DNA from 2 places in the Bradyrhizobium sp. CCGB20 genome. Region 2 is predicted to be linked to the other one. Evidence: predicted binding sites of a transcription regulator. Region 2 holds the regulator's gene; the other holds the start of a gene.

Region 1 (7,391 bases), 2.1 Mb from region 2:
CATTGCCACGATGAGCTCGGGCCCGATTGCCGAAACTTCCCGCTCATACCATTGTCGACACGCTTTGATCTCCGGCGTTGCCGGCTTCTGGTGCAGGCGGATCTTTCCGCGCGGCACGAATTTGAAATGTTTGACCGCGTTGGTGACATAGACCTTCTTGCGGTCGACGCCGGCTTCTGCAAGCGCGCGGTCGAGCATCTGGCCGGCCGGGCCGACGAAGGGATGGCCGGCGAGGTCTTCCTTGTCGCCGGGCTGCTCGCCGACCAGCATGATGGTCGCGTCTTTCGGGCCTTCGCCGAACACGGTCTGCGTCGCGTCCTTGTAGAGCGGGCAGGCGCGACAATGCGCGGCCTCCTCGCGGAGCGCTTCGAGATCGTCGGCAGCAAGCTTGCGTGTCATCGGAGCCTCCGGCCGCTTCTGAGGCTTGTGCGGATCGGTTGCGGCATTGGCGATCATGGCGCCGGTCATGCGTTCGGCGTCCTCGATCAAGGGTTTAATGATCGAAGCCTCGGGCAGGTTCCTCCAGTATTTCTTCGGCATCTCCGTCTGCATCGCTTTCACCTTGAGCCGGGCCGGATTGAAGATGCTGGCGTAGTAGCGCCGCCAGGTTTCCTCCAGCCGGTCTTCGCCCGGCGCTTCGTTCTTGCTCACGCCCGGCGTGAACGAGAGCGCATGGCCGTCCCAATGCGCGCAGAGATCAGGCGTCAGGATCGACCAGGGCATGTCGGCAAACCGTTTTGCGAAGAACGGCGCAGCGAGCTCGACGATGTGATGCTCCGGCTCGAACCATGCGACGTAATGCGCTGCGCGCTCCCGGCCGATCTCGCGGAAGCGCACGAAGGCATGCATCTTGTGCTCGTCGCGATGAACCGCTCTTGCCATCGCAATGACCTGCGCGACGTCGGCATCGGTCGCGACCTCGATGAGATCGTGATTGTCTTTCAATCGCCAGAGCAGGCGATAGAGGATCGCAAATCGCTCGGGATCACGATGCAGGATCGCAGCCTTGGCGAGATCGACGAATTTTGCTGAGACATTGAAGGTGCCGTCATTCAGCTCAAGTATCGGAGACGGCGAGGGCGGCGCGAACAAATCCGCTTCACCGCCTTGCACGGTCCAGGTGACATCGGTGGGCTGCACATGATGAAGCACGAGGCTACGTGCGGCTTTGCGCCAGCCATCGAAATCGGTTTGATTGTCGAGGGTGATGTACTGCATCAGAAGCCAAACCCCAGTTGTGTTGCCTTCGGTTTGAACCGTTCGATCAGCCGCGCCTCGTCGAGGCGATGCGGGGCGGGCCGGTGATCGCTGAGCACGATGAACGGCAGCGCCTTGTTGCGGGGCACGTGCAGCCGCGCCAGATCGGCCACGCGAATGGTGGTGGTGCGCCGCGTTGCGATGATGCGTTCGACGGCTTTTGTGCCGAAGCCAGGCACGCGCAGCAGCTCCTCGCGGCTGGCGCGGTTGACGTCGAGCGGAAAGCGGTCGCGATGGCGTAGCGCCCAGGCGAGCTTCGGATCGATGTCGAGCGGCAGCATCGCGCTGTCGTCGACGATCTCCGCAACGTCGAAGCCATAGAACCGCATCAGCCAGTCGGCCTGGTAGAGCCGATGCTCGCGCAGCAGTGGCGGTGCGCGCAGGGGCAGCGCGCGGCTGGCATCGGGGATCGGGCTGAAGGCGGAGTAGTAGACGCGCCTCAGCCGGTAGGAACCGTAGAGATTGGCGCTGGTGTGGAGAATGGTGTGATCATTTGCACTGTCGGCGCCGACGATCATCTGCGTGCTTTGTCCGGCCGGCGCGAAGCGCTGCGGCCTGGCCTTCGTCTTCGCGCTGCGGCCTTCCTCGGCCTCGTCGAGCTTCAGCCGCAGCCGGCCCATGGTGCGGCGGATCGCACGCACGTCCTTCTCGGGCGCGAATTGCTGCAGGCTCGTCTCCTCGGGCATCTCGATGTTGATGGAGAGACGATCGGCATATTTGCCGGCTTCCGCGATCAGCGCGTCGTCGGCCTCCGGAATGGTCTTGAGATGGATGTAGCCGCGGAAGTGATGCTCCTCGCGCAGTTTGCGCGCGACGCTGACCACCTGCTCCATGGTGTAGTCGGGGCTGCGGATGATGCCGGAGGAGAGGAATAGCCCTTCGATGTAGTTGCGCCGGTAGAAGTCGAGCGTGAGCTTGACCACTTCGTCGATGGTGAAGCGGGCGCGCGGCACGTTGGAGGAGGCGCGGTTGACGCAATAGAGGCAGTCGTAATTGCAGGCGTTGGTCAGCAGCACCTTGAGCAGCGAGATGCAGCGTCCGTCAGGCGCGTAGGAATGGCAGATGCCCATGCCCGGCGCGGTCGAGCCCATGCCCTTGCCGTCGCTGGAATCCCGCTTCTCGGTGCCGCTGGAGGCGCAGGACGCGTCGTACTTGGCGGCATCTGCCAAAATCTCGAGCTTGCGTTGCACGTCCATTCTTGAATCCCTTTGATTCCGCTCATGAATCCGACAGGGCACCAATTCGATTGACTCAAGGCGTCCCGTTAGCTTTATATTAGAACATATCATGAACAAATGAGCCAGCCGCTGGTTCTCTTTTCGAGAGCCATCGGCAATCACCTCTGAAGGAGCGGCGTATATGAGCGGCGCACGTATGAGCGCGCTTGCGACCTTGCGCGGCCAGATCGAGCGCATCGAGACGGCGGAGGTCGTGCATCAGCAGGATCGCGTCGCACTCGGCCACAGCGAGGTCGACAGCGCGTTGAAGGGCGGGCTCGCGCGCGCGGTGATCCACGAGGTGTTTTGCGAGGGCCGGCAGGGGACGGCCGCGACGGGCTTCGTGATGGGGCTCGCGGGGCGCGTGTCGGCACGCAAACCGCTGCTGTGGATACGGCAGGATTTTTCCGAGCTCGAGACCGGCGCGCTGTCGATGAGCGGGCTCGCCGAGATCGGCCTCGATCCGCGCCGCGTGGTGATGGTGCGCGCGGCCGATGTGGAGAGCGCGCTGCGCACCTCGGCCGATGCGCTCGCCTGCGATGCGCTGGGTGCGGTCGTGCTCGAGCTCTGGGGCGAGATCAGGCAGTTCGATCTGGTGGCGAGCCGCAAGCTGACGCTGGCCGCGCAAGGCTCCGGCGTCACCGGGCTGATGCTGCGGATGGCCGCGCAGCCGCTGCCGTCGACTGCGGAGACACGATGGATGCTGCGCGCGGCGCATTCGCCGCCGGGGGCGATGTGGAGTGCCTGGGGCGCGCCGCGCTTCGATGCCGAGCTCTTGCGCAATCGTCATGGCCCGTGTGGCCGGTGGATCATGGAATGGAAATGTGATGAGTGCCAGTTCTCTGAACCGTCGACGTATCCTCAGCCTGTGGCTGCCGCGCCTGCCTATCGACCGGATCCAGCGGTTCTTCAGCAGCGCCGGGTTGGGTAAAAGTAATAATGAGCCGAGCATCGTCGTCATCAAGGACAACAATGCACTGGTGATCCATGCGCTCGACGAGGCCGCCGAGCGCCTCGGCCTGCACATCGGTCAGCCGCTGGCGAATGCGCGGGCGATGTGCCCGGACCTGAAGGTGTTCGACGCCGATGTCGTGGCCGATGCGAAGACGCTCAGCGACATCGCGGACTGGTGCGACCGCTTTACGCCGCTGGTGGCGCTGGATGCGCCGCACGGGCTGTTTCTTGATATCACCGGCTGCGCGCATCTGTTCGGCGGAGAGGCCGCGCTGTTGCAGACGCTGGTCCGTGCCCTCGCTCGCCAGGGCTTTGCCGTCAGCGCGGCGATCGCCGGCACCTCGGTCTGCGCGCGTACGCTGACGCGGCAGGCCTCCGGCACCATCGTCGCCAATGGCGGGGAGGCGGCGGCGATCGACCGGTTTCCGGTATCAGCGCTCGGCGCGGGCGAGGCCATCACCACCGGCCTGCGCCGCGCCGGGCTGAAGACCATCGGCGATGTCGCATCGCGCAGCGCCTCCGAGATCACGGCGCGGTTCGGCGCACGGTTCTCCACACTGCTCGCGCATGCGCTGGGGCAGGGCGATGCGCCGATCAACCCGCGAAAGCCGCTGCCCGATTACATCGTCGAGAAACGTTTCGCCGAGCCGATCGCGACCGACACCATGATCGCGATGACGCTGTCCCGGCTCGCGGACACGCTGATCGCCTCCATGGAGAAGCAGGGCAAGGGCGCGCGGCGCCTGGAAGCCGCGTTCTTCCGCACCGACGGCGTGGTGCGCGCGATCATGGTCGAGACCGGGCGCCCGGTGACGCGAAGCGCCGTGATCGACCGGCTGTTTCGCGAACGCCTCGATGCGCTCGCCGATCCCCTCGATCCCGGTTTCGGCTTCGACATGGTGCGGCTGTCGGCAAGCCGCACCGAGATCGTGGTGCAGGAGCAGCGCGATCTCGACGCCCATGTTCACGACAATGACGAGCTCGCCGCGTTGATCGACCGCATCGCCGCGCGCATCGGCGGAAGGCGCGTCGTCGTCCACCTGCCGCAGGACACCCATATCCCCGAATGTGCGGTGCTGGCGGCGCCTGCCCAGCACCATCTCGCCGCCGCCATGCAGGCCGAGTGGCCGGCGCGGGCCGAGAGCGAGCCGCCGCTGCGCCCGCTCAGGCTGTTCGACAAGCCGGAGCCGATCAAGGTGCCGTTCGCGACCGTGCCCGACGGTCCGCCGCATCAATTCACCTGGCGCCGCGCGCTGCATGCGGTGGTGCGGGTGGAAGGGCCCGAGCGCATCGCGATGGAATGGTGGCGGCAGGACGGCAAGCAGCTGACGCGGGATTATTTCCGCATCGAGGATGCCGAAGGCCTGCGTTTCTGGATCTTTCGCGACGGTCTTTACGAGGGGGAGGTGTTCGACGGCGACGGCGAGCCCGCTTCTCCCGGCTGGTATGTGCACGGTCTCTTCGCATGAACGCTCCCGCTTATGCCGAGATCGGCATCACCACCAATTTCTCCTTCCTGCGCGGCGGCTCGGATCCGCGCGCTTACGTACATCAGGCCAGCAAGCTCGGCATTCCCGTGATCGGCATCGCCGATCACAATACGCTGGCCGGCGTGGTGCGCGCCTGGAGTGAGCTCGACAATGACAAGGTGCTGCACAAGCCCAAGCTCTTGATCGGTGCGCGCATCGTCTTCATCGACGGCACGCCCGACATTTTCGTCTACCCGCGCGACCGCGCCGCCTATGGCCGGCTGTGCCAGCTCCTCACCCGAGGCAAGCGCGGCGACGACATCACGCGGATCGAGAAGGGGGAATGCCGTCTCACCTTCGCCGATCTCCTGGAATTTTCGGAAGGCCAGCTCCTGGTCCTGACGCTGCCGCATCGCTTCGAGGCCGAGCGGGCGCTGGATGTTCTCGCCAAACTCAGGGCGAGCCGCGCCGAAGGCGTGTGGTTGGCGGCGAGCCTGATCTATCGCGGCGACGACCGCCGCCGCCTGGCGCGGCTCGACGATCTCGCCGCCAAGGCAAACGTGCCGCTGCTCGCGACCAACGAGGTGCTCTATCACGATCCCGGCCGCCGTCCGCTTCAGGACGTGCTGACCTGCATCCGGGAAAAGACCACCATTGAAGCTGTCGGACGAAAGCTCGAAGCCAATGCCGAGCGCTTCCTGAAGACGCCCCGCGAAATGGCGCGGCTGTTCCGCGATTTTCCCGAGGCGATCGCGGAGACCATGCGCTTTGCGGACAGGATCGACTTCACGCTCGACCAGCTCAAATACCAATATCCGGACGAGCCGGTGCCGCCGGGCAAGACCGCGCAGGGGCATCTGGAGGATCTGACCTGGGCGGGTGTCGACAAATACTTCGGCGGTATCGACAACATTGACGCAAAGCTGCGCGCCACCCTCAAGAAAGAGCTCGCGCTGATCGCCGAGCTGAAATACGCGCATTACTTCCTCACCGTGCATGACATCGTGCACTACGCGCGCAGCCAGAACATCCTGTGCCAGGGACGGGGATCGGCGGCGAACTCGGCCGTCTGCTACGTGCTCGGCATCACCTCGGTCGACCCCACCAAGGTCGATCTGCTGTTCGAGCGCTTCATCTCCAAGGAGCGCCTCGAGCCGCCCGACATCGATGTCGATTTCGAGCATTCGCGGCGCGAGGAGGTGATGCAATATGTCTATCGCCGCTACGGCCGCCACCGCGCTGCGATCATCGCCACCATCATCCATTACCGTCCGCGCAGCGCCATCCGCGACGTCGGCAAGGCGCTGGGCCTGACCGAGGACGTCACCGCCGCGCTCGCCGACACCGTCTGGGGCAGCTGGGGCAAGGGCCTCAACGACATGCAGGTCAGGCAGGCCGGGCTCGATCCCAACAATCCCATGATCAACCTCGCGGTCGAGCTTGCGACCGAGCTGATCGAATTCCCGCGACATCTCTCCCAGCATGTCGGCGGCTATGTGCTCACGCAGGACCGGCTCGACACCTATGTTCCCATCGGCAATGCCGCGATGGACGACCGCACCTTCATCGAATGGGACAAGGACGACGTCGACGCGCTCAACATGATGAAGGTCGACGTGCTCGCTCTGGGCATGCTGACCTGTATCAGAAAGTGTTTTGATCTGATCGCGGAGCACAAGGGGACGCGCTGGGTTCTGGCGAGCGTTCCGCAGGACGATCCCAAAGTTTACGACATGCTGTGTGACGGAGAGTCGCTCGGCGTGTTCCAGGTCGAGAGCCGCGCGCAGATGAACATGCTGCCGCGCCTGAAGCCGCGGACGTTCTACGATCTCGTCATCGAGGTCGCGATCGTGCGGCCCGGGCCGATCCAGGGCGACATGGTGCATCCTTACTTGAGGCGACGAAACGGCCTGGAAAAAGTCACTTATCCCTCGCCATCGCCTGAGCATGGTCCTGCAGACGAGCTCTACAAGGTGCTTCACAAGACGAAGGGCGTGCCTTTGTTTCAGGAACAGGCGATGCGCATTGCGATCGAGGCGGCAAGATTCACCTCCGAGGAGGCCAACGGCCTGCGCCGCTCGATGGCGACATTCCGCAATGTCGGCACCATCGGCCAATACGAGGAGAAGCTGATCGGCAACATGGTCGCGCGCGGCTACGATCCCAACTTCGCCAGAAGCTGTTTCGACCAGATCAAGGGCTTTGGCTCCTACGGTTTTCCCGAGAGCCACGCGGCAAGCTTTGCGCAGCTCGTCTACATCTCGTCATGGCTGAAGTACCATCACCCCGATGCGTTCTGCTGCGGCCTGCTGAACTCGCAGCCGATGGGCTTTTACGCGCCGGCGCAGATCGTCGGCGACGCCCGCAAGAACGGCGTCGAGGTGCGCGACATCGATGTCTCCTACAGCTTTGCGCAGAGCACGCTGGAGAATACCGATAAAAAATATTGCGCCGTGCGCCTCGGCTTCCGCCAGGTCGACGGTTTTCATTGGCT
Region 2 (7,391 bases):
CGGAAGCCTTGCGCCGAAGACGGCCGTGCCCCGCGGCCGGGACGCGACGCCATCGGAGGCCGACTTGCAGGCCGAGGATTGAGCGGACGGGTTACAGATACCAGGCCAGCACGGCGTCGAGCCTGGCGTTGCCGATAACCGGCAGGACGACCATCCGGCTCAGTCCAGAGGCGCGGGCCTGCAGGGCCGCGACCGAGACATCATGCGCAAGATCGTCGTTGAGCGCGGGCATGCCGGTGGTCCAGGCCCCGCCGATGCTGCCTTCGCCTCTGGCAATGGATTTCGTCGCATAGAGGGCTGCGAGGTCGGTCTGCGCGCTGCAGTCGCCGGCGCGGAAGACCAGCGCCGAACGGGCCTCGTCCGGGACCCAGATCTCGAAGCGTCGCGCAATCGGGGTTGCCTGCGCGGAGAGAAACGCCAGAACCCACGTCTGGTCGGTGCCGGTCCGGTAAGGAATGCCGACGCCGAGATTGATCCCGACCTTGGCGGCGTCCTCCCAGCGCAGAAAACTCCTGGCGTCGTGCAGGTCCTTGATGATCAGCGGCAGGCCGGCCTTCCAGGTGCGGCCGGGCAGGCCGAAGCCACGCGGAAATCTGGTGTGGCGGGAGTTGAATTCGAACATGTCGGCGGTGCCGTAATAGCCGTCGACGAGTCCCATCTCGTGGGAGATTTCGGCATCGTTGTGCCAGAGCTCGATCGCGCCGACATGTACCTCGTCGTCGCCGCAGAACAGCACCATGACGGCTTGCAGGAATTCGCCGGAAAACACCGGGACCGCCACGCCACAGGTGAGCCCGGCCGCGATGGCCTGATCGGTCCTCTTGAAATAGGAGTTGGCGAATTTGGTGAGGATCACGGGGTGGCCGCTGGCCCAGGCCTTGCCCGGAAGCCCCTCATCATATCCGAAGTGCAGACCTTCGCTCACGGCCCTGAACGCGGACAGGCCTTCGCCGTAGAGGCCGCCGCCGAATTCCAGCCGCATGCGCGTGCGGTCGGGCACCCAGAGTTCAACGACGCGAATGAAGGTCTTCATCGAACGTGTCCGCCGTCTCAAGCCGCACCAAGCATCGGCCATTTGGCTGCGGAACGGACGTTCAAAATTCAGGCAGGACAGCGCAAACTTCGTGCGGTGGGGAGGCGGAGCGGCTTGGTCCGTCCAATGGAGCTTCGCGGAATGCAAGCGATACCATCTCGCCGGCCTCGGCCGGCGATGGCAATTTCAATCCTGGCCCGACCCGCCGGCCGGGATGGCTGTGTCAGCCGATCGGCAGGCGGGTGATGGTCGGCCGGCTTTCGGCGGTGATCTGCGGCTTGTGCTCACGCTCGCCGACCGGCTGGGTCACCGGCAGTTGCAGCACTGTCGCGCGCTGGCCTTCGACAAGCTGCGTCACCAACACGTATTTGCCGTCGGGGAATTCGATCGCATCATGATGGCGATCGGGAATGTGCGGATCGATCTTGCCGAACTTGCCGACGCGCGAGTTCACGGTCCGCGTCCAGATCCAGCGATTGTCGTAGCGGACGTTGTCGGCGAAGGCGAGCTCCGTTCCCGGCAGCAGGCAGACCGCGACGGTCGGATCGGCCGCGGAGGCAAAACCGCGCGTCGAGGTGCCGCGGAAGGTTGTCGTGACGACCGTCTCGCCGACTTCAGCAGGACGCGACGCGACGGCATGCAGGCTGTAGTCACACATCGGGTGCTCCTCTTGCAGGGATAGCGACCCGCGTCTCTTCTCGAGGCGCAGGCCTCTATCAGAGTGGAAGCATGTTAGCGTCTGCCCGCTTGTAGGCAAATCTGCGGCTCGCCGCCGCAGGCCGCGATCACATTATCTTTTCCGGCTCCATGAGGAACAAAGCCTGCTCCCGCGCATTCCGGACGTGTGTGTCAGCGCCCTGCCGGCGCCGACCAGCCGGAATACGGCCAGTCCGGCCGCGACGATTGCGCGACGGCGTTGGGGGCATTCCGGACTTGCTTACCCGCAGCGGCGTCCTTGCGGACATGGTGTTGCGATTGCGCGGCGAAGGCCTGCGACGCTGATGCTGCGATCAGCGCCGCGGCGACTGTGCCCAGAATGATCTTGCGCATGACTTCTCCTCGAACCCAGAGGGCGCGAAGCAATGCTGCTTCGTGCGACGTGCCGAGGATGTAGCGCCGGAGGAGGGGCCGGATAATCTGCGCGAAACCAGAAAGACTATCCAGCGGAAGCGGACAATCGTCCGCTCCAATGCCGGATCGGCGATGCCGATCGAAAAGTGCGCGAGAGGCGCCAAATCACCGATAGCAGGACGTCCGGTCTCAGTACTTCCGGTACAGCCCGATCAGCTTACCCTGGATCTTCACCCGGTTGGGCGGCAGGATGCGGACCTCATAGGCTGCATTGGCGGGCTCGAGCGCGATCGAGGCGCCGCGGCGGCGGAAGCGCTTCAGGGTTGCTTCCTCGTCGTCGATCAGCGCCACCACGATGTCGCCGGTATCGGCGCTCTCGTTGCGCTGGATCAGCGCCATGTCGCCGTCGAGAATGCCGGCCTCGACCATCGAATCGCCGCGCACTTCGAGCGCGTAATGCTCGCCCGAGCCGAGCATGTCGGGCGGTACGCTGATGGTGTGGCTGCGGGTCTGCAGGGCCTCGATCGGCGTGCCGGCCGCGATGCGGCCCATCACGGGCACCGCAACGGGGCGCTCGCCGTCGTCCGCCGGCGGGCTGGACGTCGTGCGCACCTTGCCCAGATTGCCTTCGATGACGCTCGGCGTGAAGCCGCGGCGGCTGCCGGCGGCGGCCTGAAGCTCGGGCAGCTTGATCACCTCGATGGCGCGGGCGCGGTTGGGCAGGCGCCGGATGAAGCCGCGCTCCTCGAGCGCGGTGATCAGGCGGTGGATACCCGACTTCGAGCGCAGGTCGAGCGCGTCCTTCATCTCGTCGAAGGAGGGCGGCACGCCGCTTTCCTTCAGTCGCTCGCTGATGAACCGCAGGAGCTCGTATTGTTTGCGCGTTAACATCTCGACCAAAATCCCCCGGTTGATGTCGTTCGATTCCGAGACGCTGAATTCAGCGATAAGTCGCTGCATGCTCGAAACAAATCATGAACGGACACTATATGTTCGATACATGTTCCGCAACTGCTTAATTTACCGTGAACGCCACAAACTTCGCGGAACGCACGCGAACGAAGCGCTCAGACGGGCAGCCGCAGCACCTCGCAAGGCGTGCCGGCTTCGGCCTTCGGCGCGAACGGCGGGCGCACGAGAAGTGCCTGTGCCGCAGCGAGATTCGCAAGCAGCGAGGAATCCTGATGGTTGACGGGAACGGCCGTGAGCGTGCCGTCGTCGCGCAGCTCCAGGCGCGCGCGCAGATAATCCTCGCGCTGGTCGTTGGCGCCGACGTCGCGGCCGAGCACCGCGCGTTCGCGGCGATGATGAATCGCCGAACGGCCCGCGAGCGCGCGAATCAGCGGCACCATGAACAGGAATCCGCAAACGTAGGATGACACGGGATTGCCGGGCAGGCCGATCACACGCATCGCGCCGAGCCGCCCGTTCATCATCGGTTTGCCCGGCCGCATCGCGATCTTCCAGAACGCCATCGAGATGCCTTCGTCCCGCAGCGCCTGCTGGACCAGATCGTGGTCGCCGACCGAGGCGCCGCCGGTCGTGATCAGGATGTCGGCGCCGCTCGCGCGCGCGCGGCGGATGCCGGCCGTGGTGGCCGCCAGCGTGTCGGCGGCGATACCGAGGTCGGTGGTGTCGGCGCCCTCGCTGCGGGCGAGCGCGTGCAGGGCATAGCCGTTGGAATAGACGATCTGGCCGTGGCCGGGCGTCGTGCCGGGCATCACCAGCTCGTCACCGGTGGCGAGGATCGCGACCTTCGGGCGGCGGCGGACGGGCAGTCGAGGGTGATTCATCCCGGCAGCGAGTGCCAGATCGCGCTCGGTCAGCCGGGTGCCCTCGCGCAGCAGCACGTCGCCCTCGCGAAAATCGACGCCAGCGGGGCGGATGTGCCGCCCGGTAACGGCCGCTTCCGTGATCGTGATGCGCTTGCCATCCGCAACCGTGTCCTCCTGAATCACGACCGCGTCCGCGCCATCGGGAACGACGCCGCCGGTGAAGATCCGCACCGCTTCGCCGGCGCCCACCGTTCCCGCAAACGGCCGGCCCGCCGCGACCTCGCCGATCACGGTGAGCGCGGCATCGATCTTCGCCGCATCGGCCGCCCGCACTGCATAGCCGTCCATTGCCGACATGGCCTGGGGTGGCTGCGTGCGCCGCGCCGCGACGTCGCGGGCGAGCACGCGGTGGAAGGCTGCGTCGAGCGCGATCATCTCTTCAGGCAGCGGCTCTGCACCCGCCAGCACCGCGGCAAGCGCGTCGGAAACCGGCATCAGGGCCACGGGTGAAAACTCCAGCTGTGCCCGTTCGGGCAAATCGGCGGCGAGAGTCTTAGCCGAGCGCGCGCGCGGAGGCAAAGCAGCGGCCGCACAGGATGATTTATCCTGCGTCATCCGCTCTGCAGCGATGGGCAGACGTCAAGTCCGCCGCGGCATGATCCGGAAGGCAAGACAGACCGGTATGAGGATGGCCATGGCGAGGACGAGAATGACGAGAGCCACGGCCAGCATCGGTCAGGTCCCCGGCTGCTTGTACGGACTGACATCCGGCGCCGCGGAGCCCTGATCCTTGTCAGGCAACGGGTCGGCCTGGGATTTCAGGTCGGCGGCCTTGCTGATCAGCTTGGCGGAAAGCTCAGAATCCGATGTGGTCCTGGCGAATTTCATCAGCAGAGAGGCCTGCTTGGTGAGGTAGGTTTTGCCCAACACGACGATAAGTCCGATGTAGAATTCCCAACGGAGTCATGAGTCCTGAGGCAGGCGTTCGTTCCGGGAACTCTGTATAAAAATATACAAAGGGCTTCGGTTCCTCTCCCCGGGCAAAATAGGCTCCGGATACGCCTGGTTCGCGGCGTGTAGCCGCCGGCCCGGGATCAAATTCCGAGCGCCTTGAGGGCGTTCCCGACGTCGCGGGGCGTGGTCACGTGCACCGTGGTCAGCCCGCTGGACCGCGCTCCCTCGATGTTCTCGGCAAGATCGTCGAAGAACACGATACGGTTCGCCGGCACGCCGATCGCGGCCACGACATGGTCGAAAGCCTCCACATCCGGTTTGCGCAGGCCGATGCTGGACGACAGGTACAGCTCGCGGAAATGTCCGAGCAGGCCGGCATATTCCTTCGAGAAATGGTCGACATGCGGCCGGTTGGTGTTGGAGAAGGCGTAGACCGGCATCTGCTTTGCCGCGCGCGGCAGCAACTCGGCGATGTCGGGCATCTCGCCGGCGAAGATCGCGTTCCACCCCTCCAGGAATTGTGCGTCCGAAATGCCGATCCCGAGCGAGACGCGCAGCGAGTCAAAATAGGCCTCGTCGCTGATCTTGCCGACCTCGTGCAGCCGGTAGGCTTCGCTGTCCCGCACATAGCGCGCGACGATGGCCTCGGGCTTGCAGCCGGCATGTCCCGCCCAGCAGGCGATCGCCTTGGAGAAATCGATGTCGAGCACCACGCGCCCGAGATCGAACAAGAGCGCATCCGCGCTGCCGGGGGAGAGCGAGCTCATTGCATCCTTTCGCTCAGTATCGATACGGGTCGTGGTCGAACAGCGGGAACGCGCTGAAGACGCTCGGCGCATTGGTCGCGGTCGCCTGATGCAGGCAGGACTTGTTGACCTCGGCGAAGGAGGTCGCGCCCAGAAGGCCGAGGCAGCGCAGCACCTCGTCCTCCAGGAGCTCCAGCATCCGCGTCACGCCGGCTTCGCCGGCCGCCGCCAGCGCCCAGCATTGCAGCCGGCCGATGCCGACCATGTCTGCGCCCGCCGCGATCGCCTTGACGATGTCGGTGCCGCGGCAGAAGCCGCCATCGACCATGATCTTGGCGCGGCCCTTCACGGCGTCGACGATCTCGGGCAGCACGTGCATGGCGCCGCGGCCGTGGTCGAGCTGGCGGCCGCCATGGTTGGAGACGTAGATCCACTCGACGCCGTGATCGACCGCGATCTGGGCGTCCTCGGCGGTGGCGATGCCCTTCAGGATGAGCGGGATCTTGAACTTGTCCTTGACCATCTTCACGGTCCGCCACTCCAGGCCCTTCTGGTAGTCGCCGCCGGTGGCGCGCAGGCGGCTCTCGCGAACATAGCGCTTGGCAATGTCACGTTCGCGACGGCTGTAATGGGCGGTGTCGACGGTCAGGCAGAAGGCGGCGTAGGCGTTCTTCTCGCTCCTCGCGACGACATCGGCGACGAAGTCGTCGTCACCGCGCACATAAAGTTGATAGAGCCGCAGCGCATCAGGGGCGGCCTTGGCGGTCTTCTCCAGGCCGGGCTCGGACACCGAGCTCAGCATGTGCGCCGCACCGAAAGTGCCGCACGCGCGCGCGACGCTCGCCGCACCATCCGGATCGAAGATCTCCAGTGCACCGACAGGGGCCAGCACCACCGGTAGCCGCATCCTGCGCCCGAACAGCTCGACCGAGCCGTCGACCTCGCGGACGTCGCGCAGCACGCGCGGCCGGAAGGCGATCTCGTCCAGCGCCATGCGGTTGCGGCGCATCGTGGTCTCGGTCTCGGCGGCGCCAACGATATAATCCCAGGCGTTCTGGTTCAGGTTGATGCGCGCCTTCCGGATGAATTCGTGCAGGTTCTGGAACGGCTCGTTGCTGGCGCCGAGTTCGACGTTCCTTTCCGGCCGGATGCGGGGCGCGTCATTCATTGTTGTCCTCCCGAGAATTTGAAGTCTTGTTGTCATCGCCTATCGCGTCCGGCCCTCCAAAACCATCCTAAAATCGCATAGCTGCGAGGCGTGGGCGGGCCGGCCGATTCCCGCCTTGCGCGAAACGGTTTCGGAACGTTGCCAAAAGTTTAGGCCAGAGCGAAGGGATTTTTACAGTGTACCGGCCAGCGCGGCGTCCCGGCCTTGAAGAAACCCGAATGGTATTGTGAACAGCGGGCTGGATCGCCATTTGCATGGCGCTTCCCAAGCCCAAAGCAAAGCTCCGAGCAAGAAGGCCAGCCTATCCATGCGGAAAAACCTGCTGTTCCCCCTGGGCGCGCTCACGGGAGCGTGTCTGACCCTTCTGGTAGCGAGCCCGCACGGCGGAGTATGGGCGGCACGGGCGGCGGCGCGCGCGGATGATGCCTATTCCCGGCTCAATTTGTTCGGCGAAGTGTTCGAGCGGGTGAAGGCGAGCTATGTCGAGAAGCCCGACAATTCCAAGCTGATCGAGGGCGCGATCACCGGCATGGTGACCTCGCTCGATCCGCATTCACGCTACATGAACGACAAGGCCTGGACCGAGATGCAGGAGACCACCTCCGGCGAGTTCGGCGGGCTCGGCATCGAGGTCACGATGGAGG

What was found. The regulator LexA, encoded in region 2, represses DNA repair genes until DNA is damaged. The targets are predictions, from matches to a motif close to TGTTCNNNNTGTGTTCNG.
Region 1: a site for LexA is predicted at 2,534-2,551, ahead of NLM15_RS13945 (putative DNA modification/repair radical SAM protein). Genes of this name have one in related genera too.

Annotation. Positions count from the first base shown of each region.
Region 1 covers NZ_JANADN010000001.1:3,018,146-3,025,536, forward strand. The annotation lists gene NLM15_RS13940 (UdgX family uracil-DNA binding protein) at 1-1,218, opposite strand, end outside; gene NLM15_RS13945 (putative DNA modification/repair radical SAM protein) at 1,218-2,453, opposite strand; gene NLM15_RS13950 (ImuA family protein) at 2,617-3,405, shown strand; gene NLM15_RS13955 (DNA polymerase Y family protein) at 3,302-4,897, shown strand; gene NLM15_RS13960 (error-prone DNA polymerase) at 4,894-7,391, shown strand, end outside.
Region 2 covers NZ_JANADN010000001.1:5,152,330-5,159,720, reverse strand. The annotation lists partial or broken gene NLM15_RS23850 (ComEC/Rec2 family competence protein) at 1-82, shown strand, start outside; gene NLM15_RS23845 (GAF domain-containing protein) at 92-1,033, opposite strand; gene NLM15_RS23840 (hypothetical protein) at 1,257-1,691, opposite strand; gene NLM15_RS23835 (hypothetical protein) at 1,883-2,083, opposite strand; gene lexA (transcriptional repressor LexA) at 2,294-2,995, opposite strand; gene glp (gephyrin-like molybdotransferase Glp) at 3,172-4,383, opposite strand; gene NLM15_RS23820 (hypothetical protein) at 4,615-4,809, opposite strand; gene NLM15_RS23815 (HAD family phosphatase) at 4,974-5,600, opposite strand; gene NLM15_RS23810 (alpha-hydroxy acid oxidase) at 5,614-6,747, opposite strand; gene NLM15_RS23805 (S41 family peptidase) at 7,055-7,391, shown strand, end outside.